Regions from separate parts of the Nocardioides fonticola genome, predicted to be linked through region 1. Evidence: predicted binding sites of a transcription regulator. Region 1 holds the regulator's gene; the other holds the start of a gene.
What was found. The regulator HrcA, encoded in region 1, represses chaperone genes, less so after heat shock. The targets are predictions, from matches to a motif close to TTGGCACTCGNNNNNNNCGAGTGCCAA.

Region 1 (14,157 bases):
TCCTTCGAGCCGGCCACCAGGTGGTCGACCAGGACGCCGACCCGGCGGCCCGGACCGGGACGGAAGTCGCGCAGGTGGTCGGCCAGGTCGTCGACGCCGCCGAGGTACTCCACCACCACGCCCTCGATGCGCAGGTCGTCGCCCCAGACCTTCTCGACCAGCTCGGCGTCGTGGCGGCCCTCGACGAAGATCCGGCTCGCACGCGCCACGCGGGCCGGCGCGTTCGGCACCGCCACCGAGCCGGACGCCGTCCGGGTGGGCGCGGCGGGCGCCTTCTGCCGCACGGGCGCGGTGAGGATGACCGGGCGTCCCTCGAGCAGGAAGCCCGCACCGAGCGGGAAGGTGCGGCGCTTGCCGCGCCTGTCCTCCAGGGTCACGGTGTGCAGGTCGCGGTCGACCGCCACGATCTCGCCGCACCAGTCGGTGGTGACCTCCTCGACCACGAGGCCGGGGTCGGCGGGGTGCTCGACGGCGCGGCCCCGCTTCGGCACCCGCCAGTCGCCGGCCAGGACGTCGCTGCCGTATCGATCGCTCACCGCACGAGGGTAGGAAGCCGGACGCGCCGTGCCCGGCCGACGCGCCGCGATCAGTCGCGACCGGTCTCCTCGTGCAGGCGGTGGTCGACGTGCTTGCCCTCGTGTCGCAGGTCGCCGGCGGTCTCGCCGTCGGGGAGACCCTCAGCCAGCGGGTTGTCGTCGGAGGGCACGAGGTCGGCCGGGAGCAGGTCGTCGCCGGCGGGCTCGTGGGTGGGGTCCGGTGGGATCGTCATGTCCCCACGGTGCTCCGCATCCGCAGCGCCGCCCCCATGCGTCGGGGTGGTCAGACGAGCGGCAGCCGCTTCTGTGCCCGCGGCAGGTCGGCGTACCCGCGGGCCACGGCGTCGGCGAGCACCTCGCGCGGGTAGGGCCACTCGCCGACCTCGAGCGCCTGGTCGAGCGGGACGCCGCGGCCGGCGAGGTCGCGGATCGTCTCGGCGACGATGCCCAGCAGGTTGCGCTGCTCCTCCACGAACGCCCGGTCGACCAGGGCGCCATGGCCGGGAACCACCACGGTCGCCGGGGTGGTCAGGCTGAGCACGGTGTCGAGGCTCAGCGGCCAGTCCATGGGGTGGGAGTCGGCGCCGAGCGCGGGTGGGGCGGACTCCTCGACGAGGTCGCCGGCCAGGAGAACGTCGGCGTCGCCGATGCGGACGACGAGATCGCCGGCGGTGTGGCCGCGCCCGGGGTGGACGAGTTCGAGCGCACGGTCGCCGAGGTCGAGCACCCGCACCGAGGAGAACGTGTGGTCGGCCGGCACGATCTCGGTGGCGAGCACCTCGGGGGTGCGTTCGTCGTCGGGGTGCTCCTCGGCGTAGGCGCGCTGGACCCGCTCGCCGACGTCCCGGGTGCGCTCGGCCGCGACCTCGTGGGCATGGAGGGGCACGTCGGGGTCGGCCTCGCGGAAGGCCGCGTTGCCGAAGGTGTGGTCGAAGTGCTCGTGGGTGTTGATCACCGCCCGCACCGGCCCGGCGCCGAGCGCTGCGATGGCGTCGCGCACCTGTCGTCCGGCCGCGGTCGAGCCGTGGGGATCGACGACGACGACGCCGTCACGTCCGCCGATGGCGACGATGTTGAGGTCGAACCAGGCAGCGCGGTGCACCCAGACCCGGTCGGCGATCTCGCGGAACTCCACGCACCGACCCTAGTGGCCCCCGCTCAGCGCAGGCCCACGTGCAGCAGCCCGCGCATCAGCAGGGCGAGGTCGTCGGCGTCGGCGGCGGTGCGGGGGAAGGCGAGACCGCGACGGTGCGCGCCGGCGGCGTCGACCCAGGTGACCTCGAGACCGGACGGCGTCAGCCCGCTGATCTCGGCGGTGAGGATCTCGCCCGGCGCACGCCCGGTGGCGGTGGCGAGGGTCTCGCGCAGCAGGTCGGCGTGGCAGGTGTTGGCGTGCCGCAGTGCGCGGGCGAGGTAGCCGGGGTTGAGCGCGTGCTCGGGGGAGGAGAAGGCGGCCATCGGCACGCGGCGCCGTGCCTCGCCCGGGAGTTCGAGGGCGACGTAGCGCGGCTCGAGCCGGACGACGTGCCGCTCGCCGTCGTCGCAGGGGCAGGAGCACCGCTCGACGCGCAGGGTGCGCAGCCGGCCGACGACGGTGACCAGTCCGGGGTGGTCGGCCAGGCCGCCGGTGACGGTCAGGACGGCGCCGCGTCCCTCGGCGGCGGCCCGGGCGAGCGGGGAGTCGGCCGGGCAGCCCAGGGTGGGCACGCCGGCCAGGTCGCACAGCGCGAGGTCGCCGGCGTCGAGGTGCTCGACGTCCTCGACGGCGAGGTGGGCGGAGGCGGGCAGGGCGAGCACGGTCCGGGCGCGGCGGGCGAGGTCGCTCGCGGCTGCGCGGTCGGTGGCGGTCGGGCGCAGGACGGACATCGGGACTCCTCGAGACTAGGTAAGGCAAGCCTAACCAAATGCTGGTGAGGTGTCGACGGTCGCCCCGGGACCTCCCTCGCGGGGCCACCGCCACCGAGTAGGCTTGGCACTCGACGGAACGGAGTGCCAACCCGGTCGAACCGGGTCGATCCCAGGAGGCGACGTGCAGGAGGACCGCAGGCTCGCCGTGCTGCGTGCCATCGTCGAGGACTACGTCTCCACCGAGGAGCCGGTCGGCTCCAAGGCGCTCGTCGAGCGCCACGGGCTCGGGGTCTCCCCGGCCACGGTCCGCAACGACATGGCGGTGCTCGAGGAGGAGGGGTTCATCACCCAGCCCCACACCAGCGCCGGCCGGGTGCCCACCGACAAGGGCTACCGGCTCTTCGTCGACCGGCTCACCACCGTCAAGCCGCTGAGCACGGCCGAGCGCCGGGCCATCTCGACCTTCCTCGACGGCGCCGTCGACCTCGACGACGTCGTCCAGCGCTCGGTGCGGCTCCTCTCCCAGCTGACCCGCCAGGTCGCCGTCGTGCAGTACCCCACGCTCTCGCGCAGCACCGTGCGCCACGTCGAGCTGGTCGCGCTGGCCCCGGCGCGCCTGCTGGTCGTGCTCATCCTCAGCACCGGCCGCGTCGAGCAGCGCCTCGTCGAGCTCCCCGCCGACCTCGGCGAGGAGGCCCTGGCCTCGCTGCGCTCGCGCCTGCTGCTGGCCGTGACCGGCCGGGTGATCGCCGAGGCCGCGGCCGCCGCCCGCGAGATCGTGCCCGAGCACCCGGACGCCGGCGACCCGACCGCCGCCGTCGTCGAGGTGCTCACCGAGGCCATGAGCGACCACCGCTCCGACCAGCGGGTCGCGGTCGGCGGCGCGGCCAACCTGGCCCGCTACGGCGACTCCTTCGACTCCGCCGTCCGCCCGCTGCTCGAGGCGCTGGAGGAGCACGTCGTCCTGCTGAAGCTGCTCGGCGAGGCCAGCTCCGGCGGCACGGTCACGGTGCGCATCGGCGCCGAGGGCCCCTATGAGCAGCTCGCCTCCACCAGCGTCGTCTCCTCCGGCTACGGTCCGGGGGAGGACTCCCTCGCCACGCTGGGCATCGTCGGCCCCACCCGCATGGACTACCCCGGCACCATCGCGGCGGTGCGCGCTGTCGCCCGCTACGTCTCCCGCATCCTCGACGAGGCCTGAGAGCCCGTCCCGACCACCACCCTCGAAGGACGACCAGTCACGTGAGCCAGGACCTGTACGACCTCCTCGGAGTCGCCCGCGACGCGGACGCCGACACGCTGAAGAAGGCGTATCGCAAGCTGGCACGCCAGCTGCACCCCGACGTGAACCCCGACCCCGCCGCCCAGGACCGGTTCAAGGAGGTCACGGCGGCCTACGAAGTCCTCTCCGACCCGCAGAAGCGGGCGGCCTACGACCGCGGCGGCGACCCGTTCGGTGGTGGGGCGGGTGGTTTCGGCCAGGGTGCCGGGTTTTCCTTCACCGACATCATGGACGCCTTCTTCGGAGGCGGTGGCCCGGGCGCTGGCCAGGGTCGTGGTCCGCGTCCGCGCGTTCGTCGCGGACAGGACGCGCTGATCCGGCTCGAGGTCGAGCTGGCCGAGGCCGCCTTCGGCGTCACCCGCGAGATCAAGGTCGACACCGCGGTGCTGTGCACCACCTGCCACGGCGACGGCGCCGCGGCCGGCAGCCGGCCGATCACCTGCGAGACCTGCCGCGGCCAGGGCGAGGTCGCCCACGTGCAGCGCTCGTTCCTCGGCGAGATCCGCACCCTGAGGCCCTGCGCCGCGTGCCGCGGCTTCGGCACGATCATCCCCGACCCCTGCCGTGAGTGCGGCGGCGACGGCCGGGTGCGCTCGCGCCGCTCGCTGACGGTCAAGATCCCCGCCGGTGTCGACACCGGTACCCGCGTGCAGCTCTCCGAGCAGGGCGAGGTCGGCCCCGGCGGCGGCCCCGCCGGCGACCTCTACGTCGAGATCCACGTGGCCGAGCACGAGACCTTCACCCGGCACGGCAACGACCTGCACTGCACCATCACCCTGCCGATGACCGCGGCCGCCCTCGGCACCACGCTGACGCTCCCCACGCTCGAGGCCGACGTCGTCGCCGAGGGGGAGGAGACCGCCACCGAGCTCGAGACCGAGTTCGAGCTCGACATCCGCCCGGGCACCCAGTCGGGGCACCAGCAGGTGCTGCGCGGGCGCGGCGTCCCCTCGCTGCGCGGCGGTCGCGGCGACCTCGTCGTGAGCGTCCAGGTCGAGACGCCCACCCGCCTCGGCCCGCGCGAGGAGGAGCTGCTGCGCGAGCTCGCGGCCATCCGCGGCGAGGAGCAGCCCTCGGGCAGCGTGCGGCCGGGCAGCAAGTCGGTCTTCGGGCGTCTGCGCGACGCCTTCAACGCGCACTGATCCGCGGCTCCGCGATGTCGCTTCCCGTCCACCTGGTGCCGTCCCTGGACGGCGTCGGCGTCGGCGACGCGGTCACCGTCGAGGGCGAGGAGGCCCACCACGCGGTGGCCGTGCGTCGGCTGCGGGTGGGCGAGCGCGTCGTCCTGACCGACGGGCAGGGCACCGTCGCGACCGGCGAGGTCACCGAGACCGGCAAGCGGCTCTTCGCCGTCGGCGTCGAGGAGCTGCGTCACGAGCCCGCGCCCGCCCCGGAGATCGTCGTCGTCCAGGCCCTGCCCAAGGGCGATCGCGGCGAGCTGGCCGTCGAGGTGCTCACCGAGATCGGCGCGGCCCGCATCGTGCCCTGGGCGGCGTCGCGATCGGTGGCGGTCTGGAAGGGTGAGCGCGCGGTGAAGTCGCACGCCAAGTGGGTGGCCACCGCCCGGGAGGCCGGCAAGCAGGCCCGCCGCGCCTGGACGCCCGAGGTCGCCCCCCTCGCCGACACCGCGGTCGTCGCGGCGTTGCTCGCCGAGGCCGACCTCGCGCTCGTGCTGCACGAGGACGCCGTGGCCTCCTTCGCCGCCCACGACGTGCCCGCCGCCGGCCGGATCGCGGTGGTGGTCGGCCCCGAGGGTGGGATCACCGAGGAGGAGATCGCCGCCTTCACCGCCGCCGGCGCCCACCCGGTGCGCTTGGGCGCCGAGGTGCTGCGCACCTCCACCGCCGGGGTCGCGGCCGTCGCCGCGCTGCTCGCGCGGACGCCGCGGTGGGGGTCGGTCGTCTGAGTCACCGGCCGCCCGGGGACTCTGTCGTTGGTCAGCTGAAGTTTCGTACGCCCACCGCCAGACTCACCTGACCCGTGGGACGCCTGGGGCGCGGACGCCCGGGACGCCGGGACTCCGGCGCCGGGCGGGTCAGGAGACCGTGAAGTCCTTCGTGTCGACGGTCGGGCCGCCGCCCTCGCCACCCGAGGGGTCGTCGGTGGAGGCCTCGAACACGTAGTCGCCGGGCGCGAGAGCCGAGACGTCGATCCCGGTGCTCCAGGGGTAGAGCTTGTCGATCCAGCCCTCGGCGGTGGCGAACCCGTCGAGCACCGCGTTCCCGTCGGCGTCGAGGATGCGCCACGGCACGGTCGCTTCGAAGGACGACGCGACGCCGCTCGCCTTCAGGGTGGCGCCGACGCTCGCGCCCTCCTCGGGGGACGTCACGTTGACCAGGCCGAGCGTGTCGAGCGGTGCCGCGTTCGCCACGCCGCCGGCGGTATCGGTGCCGAAGAGGAAGTCGGCCTCGCCGTCGACGCGCACCTCGACCGGCAGCCGCTGCTGCAGCGCGCCCTGGAGCGTGTAGACGAGCTGTTGGAGGGCGAGGGCGCCGTCGGCCTCCGAGAGGTCGCCGGGCGTCTGCCAGTCGCGGTCGTCGCGCGTGGCCACGATGACGCCGTCCTCGACCGCCACCGAGGTGAAGGTGCCGCCGGGGAAGAGGGTGCGGTAGTCGGGGTCGAGCGGGTTGCCGTCGGTGACGAGGGCGGCCGCGGCCGCGAGCGGGTCGCCGGTCACCCGCCGGAACTCGCGGAACAGGCGCGGGCCCTGCGGGGTGTCGCCGACGTAGTACACCGGCACCGTCGTGCCGGCCGGCTCCGGCGACGACGGCGCCGTGCTCGGCTCGGCGCTTGCGCCGTCGCCGCGGGACGGCGTCCCCGAGCCCTCGGCCGCGCCGGAGGCCGGTGCCGGGTCGTCGTCGGAGCCGCAGGCGGTCAGCGGCAGGGCGAGCAGCGCGGTCGTCAGGGCGGCGGCCATCGAGGTCCTCACCGTTCCAGGGTGAGGGAGCGCGGGTGACTAGACCAGGCGACGCGCCGCGCGGCGTCGCACTGTGGCAACCTCGTGACCGTGAGCGCCCCCGTGAACGACTGCCTGTTCTGCAAGATCGTGGCCGGCGAGATCCCCGGCCAGATCGTCCACACCACCGAGCGCAGCATCGCGTTCCGCGACATCAACCCCCAGGCGCCGACGCACGTGCTCGTGGTGCCGCGCGAGCACCACGAGAACGTCGGCGAGCTCGGCGCCGCCGACCCGGCGGGCCTCGCCGACCTCGTCGCGGCGGCGGGTGAGGTCGCCCGCCTCGAGGGGCTGGCCGGCTACCGGCTGATCTTCAACACCGGACGCGCGGGCGGGCAGACGGTCTTCCACGCCCACGGTCATGTGCTCGGCGGGAAGAACCTCGACGAGCATCTGGCCTGATCCCTCGGGCCGCGAGTACGGACACGCCCGGGCCACTACGCTCGGCCCCATGCTGGTCTCCGAGAGCGTCGGTCAGTTCTTCCTCGACAGCGAGGGGCACCGCGACCGCCTCGAGTACACCGAGTACGGCAGCGGCGACTCCTGGGTCGTGCTGCTGCACGGTCAGCTCATGCCGCGCCGGATGCAGCAGCCGCTCGCCCGGGCGTTGGCGGCCGAGGGCCTGCACGTGGTGACCCTCGATCTTCTCGGGCACGGGCGTTCCGACCGGCCCGCCGATCCGCAGGCCTACTCGGTCACCGCGTTCGCCGAGCAGGTGCTGGCGCTCCTCGACCATCTCGGCGCCCCGCAGGCGGTGATCGGCGGCACCTCCCTCGGTGCCAACGTCTCCCTCGAGGTGGCTGCGATCGCGCCCGAGCGGGTGCGCGGCCTCATCGTCGAGATGCCGGTGCTCGACAACGCCGTCGAGGCGGGCATCATCGCCTTCGCCCCGCTGCTGCTGGCCGCGCGGTTCGCGCCGATCAGCGTGACGGCGCTGCGGCTGGCCACCCGCTGGGTGCCGCGCCGGGCCGTCGGGTTCTGGCCGAGCATCGTGCTCGACACCCTCGACCAGCGGCCCGCGCCGATGGGCGCCGTCGTCCACGGACTCTTCTTCGGCCGGGTCGCGCCGCCCGCCCGCGAGCGGCGCACCATCACCGCGCCGGCGATCGTCGTCGGTCACCCCGCCGATCCGATCCACCCCTTCGCCGACGCGCAGATGCTCGCCGGGGAGCTGCCGAACGCCACGTTCGTCGAGGCCGGCTCGATCCTGGAGTGGCGCTACCGGCCCGAGCGGCTCGACCGCATCGCCACGAACTTCGCGCTCTCGTGCTGGCGTGCCCCGCGACGCGCGCGTCGCGCCTCCCGCTCCACCAGCTGAGCCCACCCGGACGGCACAATGGGGGAGTGCCGCTCTACCGCGACGAGGCGATCGTCCTGCGCACCCACAAGCTGGGCGAGGCCGATCGCATCATCACCCTGCTGACCCGTCAGCACGGGCGTGTCCGCGCGGTCGCCAAGGGGGTGCGGCGCACCACCTCGAAGTTCGGCTCCCGGCTCGAGCCCTTCACCCACGTCGACCTCCAGCTGGCCGACGGCCGCAACCTCGACACCGTCACCCAGGCCGAGACCCTCACCCCGTTCCACGCCGGCATCGGCCTGGACTACGAGCGCTACACCGCCGGCACCGTGATGCTCGAGACTGCCGAGCGGTTGGCCAGCGAGGAGCGCGAACCGGCGCTCCAGCAGTTCCTCCTGCTCGTCGGCGGCCTGCGGGCGCTGGTCGCGGGGGAGAAGCCCGCCGGCGCCATCCTCGACTCCTACCTGCTGCGCTCGCTCGCGGTCGCCGGCTACGCGCCGTCCTTCGAGGCCTGCGCCCACTGCGGCCTCATGGGACCGCACCGCTGGTTCAACCCCTCGATGGGCGGCATGCTCTGCACGACCTGCCGCATCCCCGGCTCGGCCTCACCGTCCGCCGAGACCGTCGTGCTGCTCGGCGCGCTGCTCGCTGGCGACTGGCCGGTCGTGGCCGAGGCCGACGACCGCTCGCGCCGCGAGGCCAGCGGCCTCGTCTCGGCCTACCTCGCCTGGCACCTCGAGCGCGGACTGCGCTCGCTGGAGCACGTCGAGCGCTGACGCCGCGCCGCCGCCGCGCCGACCGCCGGCGGGCATCGAGGGACGGCGGAGGTCGCCGACTAGGCTGCCGCCTCGTGAAGCGCGCCGTCCGACCGCCCACGCCGCACCCCTCCGGCGCCACCCCGCCCGCGATCCCGCGCGAGCTGGTGCCCGAGCACGTCGCGATCGTCATGGACGGCAACGGCCGCTGGGCCAAGGAACGCGGCCTGCCCCGCACCCGCGGCCACCAGGAGGGCGAGAGCTCGCTGTTCGACGTCGTCGAGGGCGCCATCGAGATCGGCGTGAAGGCGATCTCGGCCTACGCGTTCTCCACCGAGAACTGGAGCCGGTCGCCGGAGGAGGTGCGCTTCCTCATGGGCTTCAACCGCGACGTCATCCGCCGGCGCCGCGACGAGATGCACGAGCTCGGCGTACGGGTGCGCTGGGCCGGCCGGGCGCCCCGGCTGTGGCGCTCGGTCATCAAGGAACTCCAGGTCGCCGAGGAGATGACGCGCCACAACGACGTCCTCACCCTCACGATGTGTGTGAACTACGGCGGCCGCGCCGAGCTCGCGGACGCCGCCCGCGCGATCGCCCGCGACGCCGCCGCCGGTCGGATCAACCCCGACAAGATCGACGAGCGCACCTTCGCCCGCTACCTCTACGTGCCCGAGCTCCCGGACGCCGACCTGATCTGGCGCACGTCGGGGGAGCAGCGGCTCTCGAACTTCATGCTCTGGCAGGCCGCGTACTCCGAGATGGTCTTCACCGACATCCTCTGGCCCGACGTCGATCGCCGGGCCCTGTGGCGGGCCATCGAGATCTACGCCGAGCGCGATCGCCGCTACGGCAGCGCCTGACGCAGCCGCTCAGCGGCAGGCCGGGCAGGTGCCGAAGATCTCCAGGGTGTGGCTGACGTCGGCGAAGCCGTGCTCCTCGGCGACGGCGTGGGTCCAGCGCTCGACCGCGGGCCCCTCGACCTCGACGGTGCGTCCGCACGAGCGGCAGACGAGATGGTGGTGGTGCGTGGGGGAGCAGGCGCGGTAGATCGCCTCGCCGTCCTCGGTCACCAGCCGGTCGATCTCGCCGCCGTCGGCCAGCAGCTGGAGGGTGCGGTAGACGGTCGCGAGGCCGACGGTCTCACCGCGCTCGCGCAGCAGGGTGTGGATCTCCTGGGCGGAGCGGAACACGTCGACCGACGCGATGACCTCCGCCACCGCCGCCCGCTGGCGGGTCGGACGGCGGGTCGGTGCCGGGGTCTCGCTCACGTTCGCGTCTCCTGGTCTCAGTGCTCGTCGTAGTGGCTGCCGTGCACAGCGTGCCGGTGGCCGTCGTGCAGGTAGTCCACATGATCACCGTGCGGGACGGCGACGTGGCCGCAGGCGGGGCCGTGATCGTGGTCGTGTCCCTCGGTCGGCAGGTGCTCGTCGATGACATCGGCGAACGGCGAGGTGAGGCGGCGGCGGTGCCGCAGCCAGGCGCCGACCGGCCAGGTGACGGCGAATCCGGCCAGGGCGATGATCACGATCGTCGGGCCGGGCGCCACGGTCGCGTACTTCGAGGCCTCGGCCGAGACCGCGAGTCCGCCGGTGGAGGCCAGGACGCCGATCGCCATCGCGGCCGCCAGCGTCGCGCGGAAGGAGCGGGTCAGCTGCTGGGCGGTCGCCACCGGCACCACCATCAGGGCGGAGACCAGGAGCAGGCCGACGGTGCGCATCGCCACGGTGACGCTCACGGCGGCGAGCACGGCGATGAGCAGGTTGTAGACCCGCACCCGCAGTCCGGCGACCCGGGCGAAGTCGACGTCCTGGGAGACGGCGAACAGCTGCGGCGCCAACCCGATCGCGATGATCAGGACGACGGCCGCGAGCGCCATCACGACGAGGATGTCGGAGACGGTGATGGTGGTGATCGAGCCGAAGAGGAACTCCTGGAGGCGCGAGGCGCTCTCGCCGGCGACGCCGGTGATGAGGACGCCGCCGGCCAGGCCGCCGTAGAACAGCAGCGCGAGGGCGACGTCGCCGTTGACGGAGCCGCGTTCGCGGATCAGCTCGGTCACCAGCGCGCCGAGGGCGGTCACCAGCATCGCCGTCCAGATCGGCGAGGAGTTGAAGGCCAGGCCCAGCGCGACGCCGGTGACGGCCACGTGGCCGAGCCCGTCGCCCATGAGGGAGAGCCGGCGCTGCACCAGGTAGGTGCCGACCGCGGGGGCGGCGAGTCCGGTGAGCGCGGCCGCGATGAGCGCGCGCTGCATGAAGGCGTAGCTGAAGAGGTCCATGTCAGCGGCTCCCCTCGGGACGGGCCTCGAGCGGGGAGCGCAGCTGCGGTGCGTGGCTGGACAGATGAGCGGCGTGGTGCTCGGTGTGGTGGTGCGCGTGCACCTCGCCGATCCAGGGGGCGTGCACCTCGTGGTCGGCCAGTGGCGGACCGTCGTAGATCTTGCGACCGTCGCGCATGACGACCGCCCGGCCGATGAGCGGCGCCAGAGGGCCGAGCTCGTGGGCGACCAGCACGATGGTGGCGCCCTGGGCCTTCAGGACGCCGAGGGCGTCGGCGAGGGCCTGCTGGTTGGGGAGGTCGACACCGGCGGTGGGCTCGTCGAGGAAGAACAGTTCGGGCTCGCCGGCCAGGGCGCGGGCGATGAGCGCGCGCTGCTGCTGGCCGCCGGAGAGCTGACCGATGCCGTCCTTGGCCTTGTCGGCGAGTCCGACGACCTCCAGTGCGTGGGCGATCGCGGCCCGGTCGGCGCGGGAGAGCGGACGCAGCAGTCGGCGTCGGGTCAGGCGGCCCGAGGCCACGACCTCCCAGACCGACGCGGGGACGCCGCTGGCTGCGCTGGCGCGCTGGGGCACGTAGCCGATGCGTTGCCAGTCGTGGAAACGGTCGAAGGGCACCCCGAAGAGGTCGAGGTGCCCGGTGGCCAGCGGCCGCAGCCCGGTCAGCGCACGGACCAGGGTGGTCTTGCCCGAGCCGTTCGCGCCCATGAGCGCGAGCACGTCACCGGCGTCGACCTCGAGGTCGACATGACGCAGCACAGGGCGGCCGCCGATGGCGACCGCCCCGTCCTGCAACGAGATCACTGACATGCATTGGCCTTCTGGAGCGCGGCGAGGTCGGAGCGCATGAGCGAGAGGTAGTCCTGGTCGGAGGTCTTGTCGGTGAGCCCCTCGATGGGGTCGAGGACGGCGGTCGTGATGCCCATGTCGTTGGCCAGGGTCTCACTCAGCTTCGGGGAGACCAAGGCCTCGCCGAAGACCGTGGTGATGCCGTCGCTGGCGATGACGTCCTGGAGACGGGCGAGGTCGGCGGGGGTCGGCTCGGCGTCGGGGGAGAGCCCGGAGATCGGCTCGATGTTCAGCCCGTAGCGCGCCCAGTAGCCGAAGGCGTTGTGGGAGACCACGATGGTGTCGCGCTCGCAGTTCTTCAGGCCGGCGGTGAACTCGCCGTCGATCTTCTCCAGGTCGGCGCGCAGGGCGTCGGCGTTCGCGCGGTAGGTGTCGGCGTGGTCGGGGTCGATCGTGGCCAGCTGGTCGGCCAGTCCGTCGGCGACGTCGGCCAGCTTCAGCGGGTCGAGCCAGAAGTGGGGGTCGAGGTCGCCGAGGCCGGACTCCTCCTCGCCGTGGTCGTGCGCGGCGTCGTCGTGCCCGCCGTGGGAGATGTCCTCCAGCTTCGCCGTCGGGACGACGTCGTAGGTGGCGCCGTCGTCGGGGCGCTGCTCGACGGCGGCGTCGACGCTGGCCTGCAGGCCCTTCTCGTAGACGACGAGGTCGGCGTCGATGACCTCGGCGTTCTGGGCGGGGGTGAGCTCGAGGTCGTGCGGCTCCCCGCCCGGCTTGGTGAGGTCGCTGACGTCGACGAGATCGCCGCCGACGCGCTCGCTGATGAACTGGAGCGGGTAGAACGCCGCGACGACCTGGACCTTGCCGTCGGCGGCCGCGCTGTCGGAGGCGGTGTCCTCGGAGAAGGCCGAGCATCCGGAGAGGGCGGCCGTGGCGAGCGCGAGGGTGGCGAGCAGGGCGGGGACGGTGGAGCGGCGCATGAGAACGATTGTCAAGACTACTGAGAACGATTGTCAATTTCATGGACCCTCGGCGGGCGACTTCTCAGGGGAAACTCTCACTTCTCAGGCGATGTTTTCCCTGAGAAGTGCAGGAGTCACCGGTGCACCGGTGACTCCTGCACCCGCCCCCGGCCCGCGCAACCCACCCTCCACACCCCTGCCAGAATCGACCCGTGCTCGTGGTGAACCGCTTCCGCGTCCCGACCGCCGAGGCCGAGGCCTTCCGCGCCGACCTGCTCGCCGCCCGGGGTGCCCTGGCCGCGCGGCCGGGCTACGTGGCCGGCCAGGTCGGACGCAACGTCGACGACCCGGAGCTGTGGACCCTCGTCACCACCTGGGAGAACGTCGGCGCGTACCGGCGCGCGCTGTCGTCCTACGACGTCAAGCTGACCGCCGTCCCGGTGCTCGGGCGGGCGATCGAGGAGCCGTCGGCCTACGAACCGGCCGATGCCGGGACCGACCTCAACGTCGCCGACGTCCGATCGTTAGGCTGAGGCCTCCCAGTGCCGGCAGCCAGCCGGCCTCGTGACGCAGGAGTCCCTCCGTGGCCAAGCCGCCCCCGTCCGCCGTCGACAACGTCGTCTCGCTCGCCAAGCGTCGAGGTTTCGTCTACCCGTGCGGTGAGATCTACGGCGGCACCCGCTCCGCCTGGGACTACGGCCCGCTGGGCGTGGAGCTGAAGGACAACATCAAGCGCCAGTGGTGGAAGGCGATGGTGCAGTCCCGCGACGACGTCGTCGGCCTCGACTCCAGCGTCATCCTCCCGCGCCAGACCTGGGAGGCCTCGGGCCACGTCGACACCTTCACCGACCCGCTCACCGAGTGCCAGTCGTGCCACAAGCGCTTCCGCGCCGACCACCTCCAGGAGGCGGTCGCGGAGAAGAAGGGCCTCGACGACCCCGACGCCGTCGACCTCGCCGACATCGCCTGCCCCAACTGCGGCGTCCGCGGCGCCTGGACCGAGCCGCGCCAGTTCTCCGGCCTGCTCAAGACCTACCTCGGCGTCATCGAGGACGAGTCCGGTCTGCACTACCTGCGCCCGGAGACCGCGCAGGGCATCTTCCTCAACTTCGCCAACGTCGTGACCTCCCAGCGCATGAAGCCCCCGTTCGGCATCGCCCAGATCGGCAAGAGCTTCCGCAACGAGATCACGCCGGGCAACTTCATCTTCCGCACCCGCGAGTTCGAGCAGATGGAGATGGAGTTCTTCGTCAAGCCGGGTGAGGACGAGGAGTGGCACCAGTACTGGATCGACACCCGCACGGCCTGGTACACCGACCTCGGCATCGACCCCGCCAACCTGCGGCACTACGAGCACGCCCAGGAGAAGCTCAGCCACTACTCCAAGCGCACCGTCGACATCGAGTACCGCTTCAACTTCGCCGGTTCGGAGTGGGGTGAGCTCGAGGGCATCGCCAACCGC
Region 2 (14,157 bases), on a different contig from region 1:
CGGCTCGGCCTGGCCCGACACGTGCTCGGCACTGACCGTGGTGCCGCGGATGACGAACATGTCGACGCCGGCGTCGACGACCGTCTTCGCGAACTCCTTGGTGCGCTGCGGGGAGAGGGATCCGGCGACCGTGACACCGGCGGCACGGATCTCGCGCAGCCGCTCGGTGATGAGCTCGGCCTTGACCGGCTCGGTGTAGATCTCCTGCATGCGGCGGGTCGCCTCGGGCCCGTCGAGCTGGGCGACCTCCTCCAGCAGCGTGGTCGGGTCCTCGAAACGGGTCCACAGACCCTCGAGGTTGAGGACGCCGAGGCCGCCGAGGCGTCCGAGGGTGATCGCGGTGGCCGGCGACATCACCGAGTCCATGGGGGCGGCGATGACGGGCAGGTCGAAGCGGTAGGCGTCGATCTGCCAGTGCGTGCTGACCTCCTCGGGGTCGCGCGTGCGCCGCGAGGGCACGATGGCGATGTCATCGAAGGAGTAGGCACGCCGTGCGCGCTTGGCCCGGCCGATCTCGATCTCGGTCACCGTGGAAGCCTATCGAGGAAAATCCCCGAAGCAGGCAACCAGGACGCCGTCCCGGACGGTGGTAGGGGGCATGAACACGATGATCGACGAAGGGTCGACCGCGCTCTCGGGTGCGCGACCGCGCGAACGCGCGGACTTCGACAGCTTCGTCGCCGCCCGGTCGACCGCCCTGCTGCGGCTGGCCTACCTCCTCACCCGGGACCACGCACTGGCCGAGGACCTCCTCCAGACGGCCCTGACCAAGAGCTGGTTCGCCTGGTCGCGCATCGACGGCGAACCCGAGCCCTACGTCCGCAAGGTGCTCGTCAACACCTTCGCCTCCTGGTGGCGGCGCAAGTGGAACGGCGAGATCGCCGGCGGCGAGCTCCTCGACCTCGAGGGGGACGCCGCCCCCGACGCCTACGCCGGCAGCGACACCCGCGCCGACCTGTGGGAGGCGATGGGACGCCTGCCTCGCCGCCAACGCGCCGTGATCGTGCTGCGGTTCGTCGAGGACCTCAGCGAACGCGAGACCGCCGACCTGCTCGGCGTCTCCCCCGGCACCGTCAAGAGCCAGACCTCCAAGGCCCTGGCCAAGCTCCGCATCGACCCCGCCCTCGCCAGCGAGCGGCCCACCACCGACGAGGAGGCGACCCGATGACCGGGCTCGACGAACTCCGCTCCACCCTGCGCGCCGAGGCCGACGGACTCACCGACACCGGCCTCGCCGCCCGCACCGACGCCGTCCACGGCCGCGTGCGCATCGCCCGACGTCGCCGTCGGGCCGGCGTCGCCGTCGCAGCCGCCCTTATCGTCGGCGGCACCGCGCTCACCACGCAGGTGCTCGACCGCGACGGCGGCCGCATCGAACCCGCCGAGGAGATCCTCGGTCAGAAGGTCCCGACCGACATCCGCATCGACGGCGTGCGCTACCACCTCACCGACACCCCCACCCTGGCTCCGGGCAAGCCGATCGATGTCCCCGGCTCGGGCAAGGAGGCCGTGCTGACGTCCCTGATCGCGACCGACCTCGACGACGCCGCGAGCTACGCCTCGTCGTCCGAGCCGCGTGCACGCCTGTGGAGCAACGGGGTGACGCCGCCGACGTGGGCGAGCCCCGGCGAGCGCGTGCAGGTGCGATCGAGCGATCCCGACGCCCGCTTCGCCTTGGCGGTCTACACCCCGACCGACGACATCGGACCGGCGGTGACCGGCAACGGGGTCTCGTTCCGCCGCAGCATCGGCGACGACCGACTGGTCGACACTGCGTTCACCGACGAGGGCGAGGCGCCTCGGCTGACGGCCGATCTGCCGCGCAATGGCCAGTACGACCTGTCCCTGGTCTGCGTGAGCAGCCGTACCGGGCTCTGGGCCCGCTTCACCGAGAGCGGCGGCACCACCTATTCCCAGCGATGCCGGACGACGGTCGACGCACTACCCGAGTCGGGGAGTTACGGCATCGCGACGGGTCCGACCACCGCCGTCACGATCGAGGTCACCGACGGCCGCGGCGGACCGGTGGTCACCGACCCGAGCGCTGCGGAGCTGAGCCTCGGCGTGTACCGCCAGCGCCCGACGCAGTACGAGGACGTCCTCGGTCAGCAGGCGCCGCGCTACGCCACCTTCGGCACCCGCCGTTTCGTGCTCGAACGAGCGATCGGGCCCGCCGAGGCACAGAGCGGCTGGATCGTCGACACCGCGCGCGGAGCCGACGGTGACCGCGTCATCGGCGTCCTGTCGATCGGCGACAGCGGCAGCGACGACGCGATCGCGGCCGCGTGGCGTGGCGCGACCCAACGGGGTGCCACCGCCTACATCTCAGGGGTGGCGGGCGGCTCCACATCGGCCGGGCTCCTCCTGTCCGGTGAGCGCACGAAGGTGCGTGTCCGCGACGTCGCGGGACGTCCGGCCGAAGGGGTCATCCTCATCTACCGTCCGATCGACTGAACCGACGGCAACCACTCCCCCGATGCGGGCGTCCACCCTCCGGTGGGCGCCCGCGTCCGCCGTCCGGATCCCCGACAGACGAAGGACAGACCGATGCTCCCGACTCCCCTCTCCCGCCGGATCGCCCGGTGGTCGCCCAGCGCCCTCCTCGCCGCCCTCGTCGCCCTGCTCGGCGCGCTCGCGACCGTGCTCCTCGCCCTCCCGACCGTGACCGCCGATGCCGCGCCGCCCCAGACGACGGCCAGCGTCGTCCGCCCGGTCACCGCCGACGGCACCCCCGCGGAGGGGTGGACCGTCGAGCGGCTCGGGGTGAAGGTCGACTGCGACGGCTCCGCGATGCCCGCCGTCGACGGCGGCATCGCCGCCTGCTTCCCCACCGCCGTCGGTCTGCGGGCCTGCTGGGCCTCGGGCCCCCACCACGCGCTCTGCCTCCAGGACGCCGGCACCGAGCAGAAGCTCGTCCGCGTGCGCGTGCACGGCGCGTTCCCCACCGCGACCAAGCCCGCCGTCCCCGAGCCGCTCGCCCTTCACCTCGCCGACGGCCAGGACTGCCTGCTGCGCATCGGCGGCGCCTGGGGCGCCCCGAAGGACCACCCGAACTGGATCGGCCACTACTCCTGCACCGACGGCGCCGTCTACGCCCCGGCGAAGTCCATCACCGGCATCGACCAGCGCGGACCCGTGTGGAAGGTGAAGGTGTGGGACGGCAAGAAGACCATCACGAAGGTGCGGGTCGTCTCGGCGTCCTTCGTCGGCACCGCCGAGACCGCACCCCAGTGACGATCAGGTGAGCCCTCAGAAGCCCGAGTAGTTCGGGGCCTCCACGGTCATCTGGACGCCGTGGGGGTGGCTCTCCTTGAGCGAGGCGGAGGTGATGCGCACGAAGCGCCCCTTCTCCTGCAGCTCCGGGATCGTGCGGGCGCCCACGTAGAACATCGACTGGTTGAGGCCGCCGATGAGCTGGTGGGCGACCGCGGAGAGGGCGCCGCGGTAGGCGACCTGACCCTCGATGCCCTCGGGCACGATCATGTCGTCGGAGGTGACCTCGGCCTGGAAGTAGCGGTCCTTGGAGTAGGACTTCTTGCCGCGGCTGCTCATGGCGCCGAGGGAGCCCATGCCGCGGTAGGACTTGTACTGCTTGCCGTTGACGAACACCAGCTCGCCCGGCGACTCCTCGCAGCCGGCGAGCAGCGAGCCGAGCATGACGGTGTCGGCGCCCGCGACGATCGCCTTGGCGATCTCGCCGGAGTGCTTCATGCCGCCGTCGGCGATGAGCGGGACGCCGGCGGGCTTGGTGGCCAGCGAGGCCTCGTAGACCGCGGTGATCTGCGGGACGCCGACGCCGGTGACGATGCGGGTGGTGCAGATCGAGCCCGGGCCGACGCCGACCTTGACGGCGTCGGCGCCGGCGTCGACGAAGGACTGGGCGCCCTCGCGGGTGGCGACGTTGCCGCCGATCACCTGCACGTGCCGGGTCGCGGGGTCGGTCTTGAGGCGGCGCACCATCTCCAGCAGCATCGCGACGTTGCCGTGCGCGGTGTCGGCCACCAGCACGTCGACCCCGGCCTCGACGAGGGTGGTGGCGCGCTGCCAGGCGTCGCCGAAGTAGCCGATGGCAGCGCCCACGAGCAGACGGCCCTGGGCGTCGTAGGACGCCTTGGGAAACTGCTCGCCCTTGACGAAGTCCTTGACGGTGATGAGCCCGGTGAGCCGGCCCTGCTCGTCGATGAGCGGCAGCCGCTCGCGCTTGTGGGCCCGCAGGAGGGCGGTGGCCTCCTCGCGGCTGATGCCGGCCGGGCCGGTGATGAGCGGCATCTGGGTCATGACCTCGTCGACCTTGGTGGTGGCCCACTCCGCGACGGGGGTGAACCGCAGGTCGCGATTGGTGATGATGCCCAGCAGCCGCATGTCGGCATCGACGACCGGCAGGCCGGAGACGCGGTACTCGCCGCAGCGGCGGTCGAGCTCCTCGAGGGTGGCGTCGGGGCCGATGGTCACCGGGTTGGTGATGATGCCGGTCTGGGTGCGCTTGACGAGGTCGACCTGGTAGGCCTGGTCCTCGATGGAGAGGTTGCGGTGCAGGACGCCGAGGCCGCCCTGGCGGGCCATCGCGATCGCCATGCGCGACTCGGTGACGGTGTCCATCGCGGCGCTGACCAGCGGCACCTGGAGCGAGATCTCCCGGGTCAGCCGCGAGGTGGTGTCGATGTCGGCCGGCGCGAGGTCGGAGTACCCCGGCAGCAGCAGCACATCGTCGTAGGTGAGGCCCAGGGCGGCGAACTTCTCGGGGATCTCCACCGCTGCATCGTAGTCGGCGAGGGCCTCACTCCCCCAACGGCCGCAGCTCCTTGACCGGCACCCGCACGGTGAGGGCGTCGGCCGCCATCCGGATCCGCCCGCGCATGCCCGCGGCGAGCACCATCGGGAGCACCGCCTGGTTGTCCGAGCGCGTGGTGAGCAGGATCTCCTCGGCTCCGAGTCCGCTCGCGAGCCGGGCGGCGTCGACGAGCAGCCGGGTGCCGATGCCGCGGCGCTGCCAGGCGGGATCGACCCGCAGGCTGACCGGCCGCACCGTCGGGTCGTCGTCCTCGGCCGGCTGCACGGTGGCCAGGCCGACCACCACGCCGTCGATGATCGCGGCCACCGAGTCGCCGTCCACCACATGCTCGGGGACGGCGCCGGTGCCCATCCGCCGGGCGGGCGAGGCCGCGATGGCCGAGAGCCCGGCGGCCTCGGAGGTCGCGCGGGTGCGCTGGAGGACGTCGCTGACGAGGTCGGCCATCGCCGCGCCGCGGGCCCGCTCGACGTCGGTGAAGGGGGCGGTGCGCCGCACCTGCACCTGAACGTCGCCGACGGTCATCTCCATGGCGTCCTGCACGGGCGCCGTCCCCGGCAGGGCGTCGGCCTCGGCGTCGAAGAGCTGGGCCACCACCTCGGGGAAGGATGCCGGCTGCGCGAGGATCGCGCGGGCGGCCTGCACGTAGCGGGTGGGCTGGTCGAGCAGCGCCGCCTCCGCACACGGCTGCGCGGTGAGCAGGGTCCAACCGGCGCGCTCGACCAGCGCAGCGAGGTCGGATTCCGACCAGTCGTCGGGCGTCGCGAGCACGAGCTCGTCGGTGACGGCGTCGGTGCCCGGGAAGATCTGCAGACCCTTGATGTCGACGCCCGCCTCGGCGCTCTCGCGCGCGAGCGCGGCCAGACCACCGGGTCGATCGGGCAAGCTGGTCCGCACGCGCCACAACATGGCGCCACGGTCCCCGGCGGGTGTTGCCGGACCGCGACCGGCGTGTTTCACCCGTGAAAACGACTGCTGCTCAGATCCGTTCGGCGAGGCGTCGGGCTGCGATCTGCACGAGGTCCCACACGGTCGCGAAGGGCGGCGCGTAGGCGAGATCGACCGCCGCGAGGTCGTCGACGCTGCCGCCCGCCCACAGGACGGCGGCCGCGGTGTCGATGCGTTTGGCCGATCCCTCGCCGCCGGCGATCTGGACGCCGAGCAGACGACGGGTGCGCGCATCGGCACAGACCCAGACCGCGGCCGTCGCGGCATCGGGCAGGTACCCGCTGATCACCGAGCCCTCGGTCAGCAGCGCGGTCGGGCGGAACCCGGCGTCGGCGGCCTCGCTCGTGCCGAGGCCGGTGCGCGCGACCTCCAGCAGGTGCCCGGCGTGCCGGAAGCGGGTGATCGCGGTGCCCAGCGCACCCTCCGACCGGGAGCTGCCGCCGGCCAGGTTGTCGCCGAGCACGCGACCCTGCTTGTTCGCGTGGGTGCCCAGCGGGATGAAGACGCGGGTGCCGAGCATGCGGTGCCGCACGGTGGCGCAGTCGCCGGCGGCCCACACGTGCGGACCCAGCCGCTGCCGATCGTCGGGGTCGAACGCTCCGGCCTCGCCGCGGGGCAGGTCGCCGCCGACGATCTCCAGATCGGTGCGGGGATCGACACCGGTCGCCAGGACGACGAGGTCGGCCTGCGTCGTGCCCGAGGGGCAGCGCACCGCCGCGACCGCGCCGTCGGCACCGCGCTCGATCCCGTCGACCCGGGCGTGCTCGTGCACCGTGATGCCGGCCGCTCGCAGCGTGGCGGTCATCCGCTGGCGCACCGGCGTCTCGAAGCCGGGAAGCACCTCGGCGGCAGCGAACAGTGCGACCTCGCAGCCGCGATCGGCGAGCGCCTCGGCCATCTCGACGCCGATGTAGCCCGCGCCCACGATCGCCGCGCGCGGCGGGTGCTCCCCCGACCACTCGTCGAGCAGAGCCCGCCAGGCCGCGCCGTCGTCCAGGGTCTTGACCGGGAGCATGCCGGGCACGAGGACGCCGTCCTCGTCGCGTGCCCAGTCGGGGATGCGAGGAGCGGCGCCGGTGGCGATCACGAGCTCGTCGTAGGAGAACCGCTGCGACTGGCCTTCGGCGTCGACGGCGGTCACCTCGCGGGCGTCGAGATCGACCCGCCGCGCCCGCACTCCGGTGCGCAGGTCGATGCCGCTCTCGCGATGCTCCGCGGGGAAGCGCGCCACGAGGTCGTCGCCCGAGGCGACCAGACCCCCGATCCAGTAGGGCAGGCCGCACGCCGAGTACGAGGTGTGCTCGGTCGCCTCGAGCGCGGTGATGCGCAGCGTGCGGCCGAGGTCGCGGGCCCGGCGCAGCGCCTGATGGGCCGCGCTCATACCGGCCGCGTCGGCTCCGATGACGAGGACGTGCGGGGCGTCGGCCGAGTCGCTCACCCCGTCACGCTAGCGGGCGGGCCGAGGGGCGGGGGAAACGGCGGACGCCGCCGATCCCAAGGGATCGACGGCGTCCGGGTGCTTCTGCGCAGGCGCGGGCTCAGTGGCCGTGACCGTGGCCGTGACCGGCCGCGGCGGGCTCCTCCTCCTCGGGCTTGTCCACCACGAGGGTCTCGGTGGTGAGCAGCATCGCCGCGATGGAGGTGGCGTTGACGAGCGCCGAGCGGGTGACCTTGACCGGGTCGAGGACACCCTGGGCGACGAGGTCGCCGTACTCGCCGGTGGCGGCGTTGTAGCCGTTGCCGACGCCGGCCTCGCGGACCTTGGAGACCACGACGTAGCCGTTCTCGCCACCGTTCTCGGCGATCCAGCGCAGCGGCTCGTCGGCGGCCTTGCGCACGATGCGCACGCCGGCGGCCTCGTCGCCGGTGAGCCCGAGGTCGTCCTCGAGCACCGAGACGGCGTGGACGATCGCGGAGCCACCGCCGGGGACGATGCCCTCCTCGATGGCCGCGCGGGTCGCGGAGACGGCGTCCTCGATGCGGTGCTTCTTCTCCTTCAGCTCCACCTCGGTGGCGGCGCCGACCTTGATGACGCACACGCCGCCGGCCAGCTTCGCGAGACGCTCCTGGAGCTTCTCGCGGTCCCAGTCGGAGTCGGTGTTCTCGATCTCGGCCTTGATCTGGGCGACGCGACCCTCGACCGCGGCGGCGTCGCCCGCGCCGTCGACGATGGTGGTGTTGTCCTTGGTGACCACGACGCGGCGGGCCTGGCCCAGCACGTCGAGACCGACCTGGTCGAGCTTGAGACCGACCTCGGGCGCCACCACGGTGCCGCCGGTGAGGATCGCGATGTCCTGCATCATCGCCTTGCGGCGGTCGCCGAAGGCGGGGCTCTTCACCGCGACGGCGTTGAAGGTGCCGCGGATCTTGTTGACCACCAGGGTCGAGAGCGCCTCGCCCTCGACGTCCTCGGCGAGGATGAAGAGGGGCTTGCCGGCCGCGATGACCTTCTCCAGCAGCGGGAGCAGCTCGGCGATCGCCGAGATCTTGCCCTGGTGCAGGAGGATGTAGGGGTCGTCGAGGACGGCCTCCATGCGCTCGGGGTCGGTGACGAAGTACTGGCTGATGTAGCCCTTGTCGAACTGCATGCCCTCGGTGAAGTCGAGCTCGGTGCCCATGGTGTTGGACTCCTCGACGGTGATGACACCGTCCTTGCCGACCTTGTCGAAGGCCTGCGAGAGCAGGTCGCCGATGTGGGCGTCGCGGCTGGAGATCGTGGCGACCGAGGCCATGTCCTCGACCGACTCGACCTCACGGGCCGCCTCGCGCAGCGCCTCGCCGACGGCGGTGGCCGCGGCGTCCATGCCGCGCTTGAGGCCCATCGGGTTCGCGCCGGCGGCGACCGCCCGCAGTCCCTCGTGGACCATCGCCTGCGCGAGCACGGTGGCGGTGGTGGTGCCGTCACCGGCGACGTCGTTGGTCTTGGTGGCGACCTCCTTGGTGAGCTGGGCACCGAGGTTCTCGAACGGGTCGTCGAGCTCGACCTCACGCGCGACGGTCACACCGTCGTTGGTGATGGTCGGGGCGCCCCACTTCTTGTCGAGGACGACGTAGCGGCCCTTGGGGCCGAGGGTCACCTTGACGGCGTTGGCGAGCGCGTCGACGCCGCGCTCGAGGGCACGGCGGGCGTTCTCGTCGAACTCCAGGATCTTGGGCATCTGGGACTGCTCCTTGGCAGAGGGAAAAGCAGAGGAGAAATGGGACCATCCGGGCCGCTGTCAGCGGCCCGGATGGAGGGACTTCAGGAGACGACCGCCAGGACGTCGCGGGCCGAGAGGATGAGGTACTCGGCGCCGGCGTACTTGACCTCGGTGCCGCCGTACTTGCTGTAGATGACCTTGTCGCCCACGGCGACGTCGAGCGGCACGCGGTTGCCGTTGTCGTCGATGCGGCCGGGACCGATGGCGACGACCTCGCCCTCCTGCGGCTTCTCCTTGGCGGTGTCCGGGATGACCAGACCCGACGCGGTGGTCTGCTCGGCCTCGAGGGGCTTGACGACGATGCGGTCCTCGAGCGGCTTGATGTTGACCGACACTTCTGATCGACCTTTCGCTTCTGACAACGTGGTAGCGATGGATGTCCGGTGCCCGCCTGGCCGGGACGCCGTCGCGGGGGTCGTCCCGGAGCCGGCAGGCGCTGGCACACTCGACGGGAGAGTGCCAACCAGAAACTAGCACTCACCTCGGTGGAGTGCCAGAGCGGGTCGGCCTGGCAGGATCGCGGGGTGGACCTCGACGCCTTCCGCTGGCTGCTCACCCCGCCCGGGCAGGCGTTGCTCGAGCAGGCCGCGGCCCTCGCCGGGGAACCGCCGCTGCGAGCCCAGACCGTGCTGCGGCGCGGCGCCGATCCCGCCCACGTGGCCGCCGCCCTCACCCAGGTCGAGCTGCGCACCCGCGCCGTGGCGAAGTTCGGCGAGCAGGCCCACCTCCTCTACTTCACCCCCGACGGGCTCGAGCAGGCCACCCGCGCCCGGGTGGCGGCCCACCGCGCCGCCCGGCTCCGGGCCTTCGGCGCCCGCAGCCTCCTCGACCTCGGCTGCGGCATCGGCGGCGATCTCATGGCCGCGGCCGCCACCGGCGTCGTGTGCGCGGGCATCGACCTCGACCCCGTGCGGGTGGAGGTCGCCCGCGCCAACCTCGCCGCCCTCGGCCTGGAAGGCGCCGTCATGGTGGCCGACGCCGCCGACGTCGACCCCACCCCCTTCGACGTGGTGTTCGTCGACCCGGCCCGTCGCAGCGGCCGCGGCCGTTCCTTCGACCCCGCCGACTGGACGCCGTCCTGGACCCTCGTGGAGGCGCTGCTGCGCCGCGACGCCTGCGCGAAGGTCGCACCCGGCATCCCCCACGACCTCGTGCCCGACGGCGTCGAGGCCGAGTGGGTGAGCGACGCGGGCGAGGTGAAGGAGGCGGCGCTGTGGTCGGGGCGCCTGGCCACCACCGCGCGGCGGGCGACCGTCATCGGCGAGCGCGGCCTGGCCACCCTCACCGACGAGGACGACCCCGGCGCCGGCGTGCGTGCCCTCGGCAGCCACCTCTACGAGCCCGACGGCGCGGTGATCCGAGCGGGCCTGGTGACCGCCGTGGCCGCCCGGCTGGACGGCGGCCTGCTCGACGAGCACATCGCCTACGTCACCACCGACACGCCGTCCCCCACGCCGTTCGCGCGCGGCTACGAGGTGCTCGAGGAGCTCCCCTACCGGGAGAAGGCGCTGCGCGCGGCGCTGCGCGAGCGCGGCATCGGACGGCTCACGATCAAGAAGCGCGGCGTCGAGGTGGTGCCCGAGCAGCTGCGGCGCCGTCTCGACCTCAGCGGCGATGCCGAGGCCACGATCGTGCTCACGCGGGTCGCCGGCGAGGGCACCTGCCTGCTCGTGCGGCCGATCTGAGCCTCCCAGGCGGGCCGGAGCGGGCGCACAGCCCCGGCACAGCGGGCCCGATCAAGCTCGGAGGCGTCAGCACCTCCACCCGGGCGGCCCGCCGCCCCGAGCCGACCGTGAGCCACCCATGTCGATCGATCACCTGGACCCGAAGGCCCTCCCGGGTGCGCGGGACGACGCGACGCCGTCCGTGCGGCGGATCCGCGTCACGCGCCGACTCGGGTCCCGCCGGATCCTGATCGACGTCGAGGTGCCCGGTCGGGGCGGGCCCGCGCGGGTGGAGGTGCTGCGCCACGGCGAATCGATCGGCGTCCGGGATTGGAGGCGGCTCGAGCCCGGGCACCATCTGCTGCGCGTGCGGCTGGCCCGCGGCGTCCTGGCCGGCCCGGCGCTCGTGCTGACGTCGGTCGACGCGCGGACGGCCCCGCCCGAGCGGATCTTCGTGCCCGCGCGCTGAGGGGTCGCCGTCGGCGAGCCGCTGTCCCTTCAGCATCATCAGCCCCATCGGACAGGGGAAACTGCCCGGAATCGGGCTCCGGGCGGCCGATTTCGGCAGGTTTCCCCGGCCGGCCGGGGAAACCTGCCGCCGGCTCAGGCCCCCAGCAACTCCGCCTCGGCCCCGATCGTGGTGTCCTCCCCGTGCCCGGTGTGGACGACGGTGTCGGCGGGCAGCCCGAACAGCTTGGCGCGGATCGAGGCCTCCAGGGTCGGCCGGTCGGAGAAGGAGCGACCGGTGGCGCCGGGACCGCCGTGGAAGAGGGTGTCGCCGGTGAAGACGCAGCCCAGCGCGGGCGCCGAGAAGCACACCGCACCGGGCGCGTGACCGGGCGTGTGGAGCGCGGTCAGCGTGACGGCGTCGTCGCCGGAGCCCACCGTGACGGTGACGCCGTCGGCGAGGTCGAGGTCCCACAGGTGCTCGCCGGTCTCGGCGTCGCCGTGGGTGAGCTCCCACAGCGGGCGCTCGTCGGGGTGCAGCATGATCGGCGCGGTCACCCGCTCGCGCAGCGCCGGCGCCATGCGGCAGTGGTCGTCGTGCGCGTGGGTCAGCAGGATCGCCTTCACCCGCCGCGCCCCCACGACGCCGAGGATCGCCTCGACGTCGTGCGGGGCGTCGATGACGACGCACTCGTCGTCGTCACCCACGACCCAGATGTTGTTCTCGACCTCGAAGGTCTCACCGTCGAGGCTGAAGGTGCCGGCGGCGGTGCCGTGGTCGACGCGGACGGCACCGGCCATCAGAGGACCACCACCGAGCGCAGGACGTCGCCGTGGTGCATCTTCTCGAAGGCGGCCTCGACGTCGCCGAGCGCGATCTCCTCGGTGACGAACGCGTCGAGGTCGAGGCGACCCTGGCGGTAGAGGTCGACGAGCATCGGGAAGTCGCGGCTGGGCAGGCAGTCGCCGTACCAGGAGGACTTCAGCGAGCCGCCGCGACCGAAGACGTCGATGAGCGGGATGTCGGGCACCTTCATGTCCGGCGTCGGGACGCCGACGAGCACCACGGTGCCGGCGAGGTCGCGGGCGTAGAACGCCTGCTTCCAGGTCTCGGGGCGGCCCACGGCGTCGATGACGACGTCGGCGCCGTTGCCGCCGGTGAGCTCCTGGATCGCGGCGACCGCGTCGGTGGCCGAGGAGTCGACGGTGTGGGTGGCACCCATCGCCTTCGCCTTCTTGAGCTTCTTGGGGTCGATGTCGACGGCGATGATGGTGTGGGCGCCGGCGAGCGCGGAGCCGGCGATCGCGGCCACGCCGACGCCGCCGCAGCCGATGACCGCCACCGACTTGCCGCGACCCACCGCACCGGTGTTGATGGCGGCACCGAGGCCGGCCATCACGCCGCAGCCGAGCAGGCCGACGGCGGCCGGACGGGCCTCGGGGTCGACCTTCGTGCACTGGCCGGCCGCCACCAGGGTCTTCTCGGCGAACGCGCCGATGCCCAGCGCGGGCGAGAGCTCGGTGCCGGCGTCCGGTCCGTCGGCGAGCGTCATCTTCTGGGTCGCGTTGTGGGTGGCGAAGCAGTACCAGGGCTCGCCGCGGTCGCAGGCGCGACAGTTGCCGCACACCGCGCGCCAGTTCAGGACGACGAAGTCGCCGGGGGCGACGTCGGTGACGCCGGGGCCGACCGCCTCGACGATGCCGGCCGCCTCGTGACCCAGCAGGAAGGGGAACTCGTCGTTGATGCCGCCCTCGCGGTAGTGCAGGTCGGTGTGGCAGACCCCGCACGCCTGGATCTTCACCACGGCCTCGCCCGGGCCCGGGTCGGGGATGTTGATGGTGACCATCTCGACCGGCGCGCCCTTGGCGCGGGCGACGATCGCCTGGACCTGCTGCATGGTTCCTCCTGGGAAGCGTTCTCCGCGGCCACGAACGTGGCCTCGCTCACGCTCACCCTAGGGGTCCGCGAAAACCCCCGACAGGGATCGACGCGGGTCAGCCGGCCAGCACGCTGGTGACCGGCAGCGAGGAGTCCGCGGGCAGGTCGAGGGACGACGGCATGCGCCCGCGCGCGACCATCTCGGCGCCGAGCGCGGCGACCATCGCGCCGTTGTCGGTGCACAGCCCCGGACGCGGCACCCGCACCCGGATGCCGAGCTTCGCGGCGCGCTCCTCGGCGAGCCCGCGCAGCCGTGAGTTGGCCGCGACGCCACCGCCGATGAGCAGGTCGTCGATGCCCTCGGACGCCGCCGCGTCGAGCGCCTTGCGCACCAGCACGTCGCAGACGGCCTCCTGGAAAGAGGCCGCCACGTCGTTGACCGGCACCGGCTCGCCGCTGCGCTCGCAGGCCTCGACCCACCGGGCCACCGCGGTCTTGAGCCCGGAGAAGGAGAAGTCGAATCGGTGCCGCTCTAGGTCGCGCCGCGAGGTCAAACCCCGCGGGAAGTCGATCGCCACCGTGTCGCCCTCGCGGGCGGCGCGGTCGATGTGCGGGCCGCCCGGGAACGGCAGCCCGAGCAGGCGGGCGACCTTGTCGAAGGCCTCGCCGGCGGCGTCGTCGATGGTGGAACCCATCGGCACGACGCCCTCGTTGGAGGCCACGTCGGTGACCCGCAGCAGGCTGGAGTGACCGCCGCTGACGAGCATCGCGATGCACGGCTCGGGCAGGGCGCCGTGCTCGAGCTGGTCGACGGCGACGTGCGCGGCGAGGTGGTTGACGCCGTACAGCGGCTTTCCGAGCCCGAAGGCCAGGGCCTTGGCCGACGCGACGCCCACGAGCAGCGCACCGGCGAGGCCGGGGCCGTGGGTGACGGCGACGGCGTCGATGTCGGCCAGCCGCACGCCGGCGGTCTCGCACGCCCGCTCGATGGTGGGCACCATCGCCTCGAGGTGGGCACGGCTCGCGACCTCGGGGACGACGCCGCCGAACCGCGCGTGCTCCTCGACGCTGCTCGCCACGGCGTCCGCGAGCAGGGTGTGGCCGCGCACGATGCCGACACCGGTCTCGTCGCACGAGGTCTCGATGCCCAGCACCAGGGGTCCGTCGCTCATCTGCTCCATCCTCTCCCTCACGACCAGCTGCACGCAGGGCCCAGGCCCAGGCGCATGA

Region 2: groES (co-chaperone GroES) is a predicted target of HrcA. The motif match lies at 9,408-9,434, and genes of this name have one in related genera.

Annotation. Positions count from the first base shown of each region.
Region 1 covers NZ_BAAAZH010000010.1:200,191-214,347, forward strand. The annotation lists gene ABD671_RS06195 (DUF3097 domain-containing protein) at 1-536, opposite strand, end outside; gene ABD671_RS06200 (hypothetical protein) at 587-769, opposite strand; gene ABD671_RS06205 (MBL fold metallo-hydrolase) at 820-1,671, opposite strand; gene ABD671_RS06210 (hypothetical protein) at 1,695-2,402, opposite strand; gene hrcA (heat-inducible transcriptional repressor HrcA) at 2,566-3,585, shown strand; gene dnaJ (molecular chaperone DnaJ) at 3,627-4,808, shown strand; gene ABD671_RS06225 (16S rRNA (uracil(1498)-N(3))-methyltransferase) at 4,823-5,572, shown strand; gene ABD671_RS06230 (Gmad2 immunoglobulin-like domain-containing protein) at 5,702-6,595, opposite strand; gene ABD671_RS06235 (histidine triad nucleotide-binding protein) at 6,674-7,024, shown strand; gene ABD671_RS06240 (alpha/beta fold hydrolase) at 7,074-7,940, shown strand; gene recO (DNA repair protein RecO) at 7,967-8,695, shown strand; gene ABD671_RS06250 (isoprenyl transferase) at 8,770-9,534, shown strand; gene ABD671_RS06255 (Fur family transcriptional regulator) at 9,544-9,942, opposite strand; gene ABD671_RS06260 (metal ABC transporter permease) at 9,960-10,952, opposite strand; gene ABD671_RS06265 (metal ABC transporter ATP-binding protein) at 10,954-11,760, opposite strand; gene ABD671_RS06270 (metal ABC transporter substrate-binding protein) at 11,751-12,713, opposite strand; gene ABD671_RS06275 (antibiotic biosynthesis monooxygenase family protein) at 12,908-13,228, shown strand; gene ABD671_RS06280 (glycine--tRNA ligase) at 13,279-14,157, shown strand, end outside.
Region 2 covers NZ_BAAAZH010000002.1:22,199-36,355, reverse strand. The annotation lists gene ABD671_RS01825 (GuaB3 family IMP dehydrogenase-related protein) at 1-528, opposite strand, end outside; gene ABD671_RS01820 (SigE family RNA polymerase sigma factor) at 599-1,168, shown strand; gene ABD671_RS01815 (hypothetical protein) at 1,165-2,454, shown strand; gene ABD671_RS01810 (hypothetical protein) at 2,548-3,234, shown strand; gene guaB (IMP dehydrogenase) at 3,250-4,752, opposite strand; gene ABD671_RS01800 (GNAT family N-acetyltransferase) at 4,778-5,686, opposite strand; gene ABD671_RS01795 (FAD-dependent oxidoreductase) at 5,769-7,175, opposite strand; gene groL (chaperonin GroEL) at 7,276-8,895, opposite strand; gene groES (co-chaperone GroES) at 8,979-9,272, opposite strand; gene ABD671_RS01780 (class I SAM-dependent methyltransferase) at 9,462-10,622, shown strand; gene ABD671_RS01775 (hypothetical protein) at 10,741-11,070, shown strand; gene ABD671_RS01770 (MBL fold metallo-hydrolase) at 11,205-11,849, opposite strand; gene ABD671_RS01765 (S-(hydroxymethyl)mycothiol dehydrogenase) at 11,849-12,946, opposite strand; gene tsaD (tRNA (adenosine(37)-N6)-threonylcarbamoyltransferase complex transferase subunit TsaD) at 13,044-14,099, opposite strand; gene rimI (ribosomal protein S18-alanine N-acetyltransferase) at 14,117-14,157, opposite strand, start outside.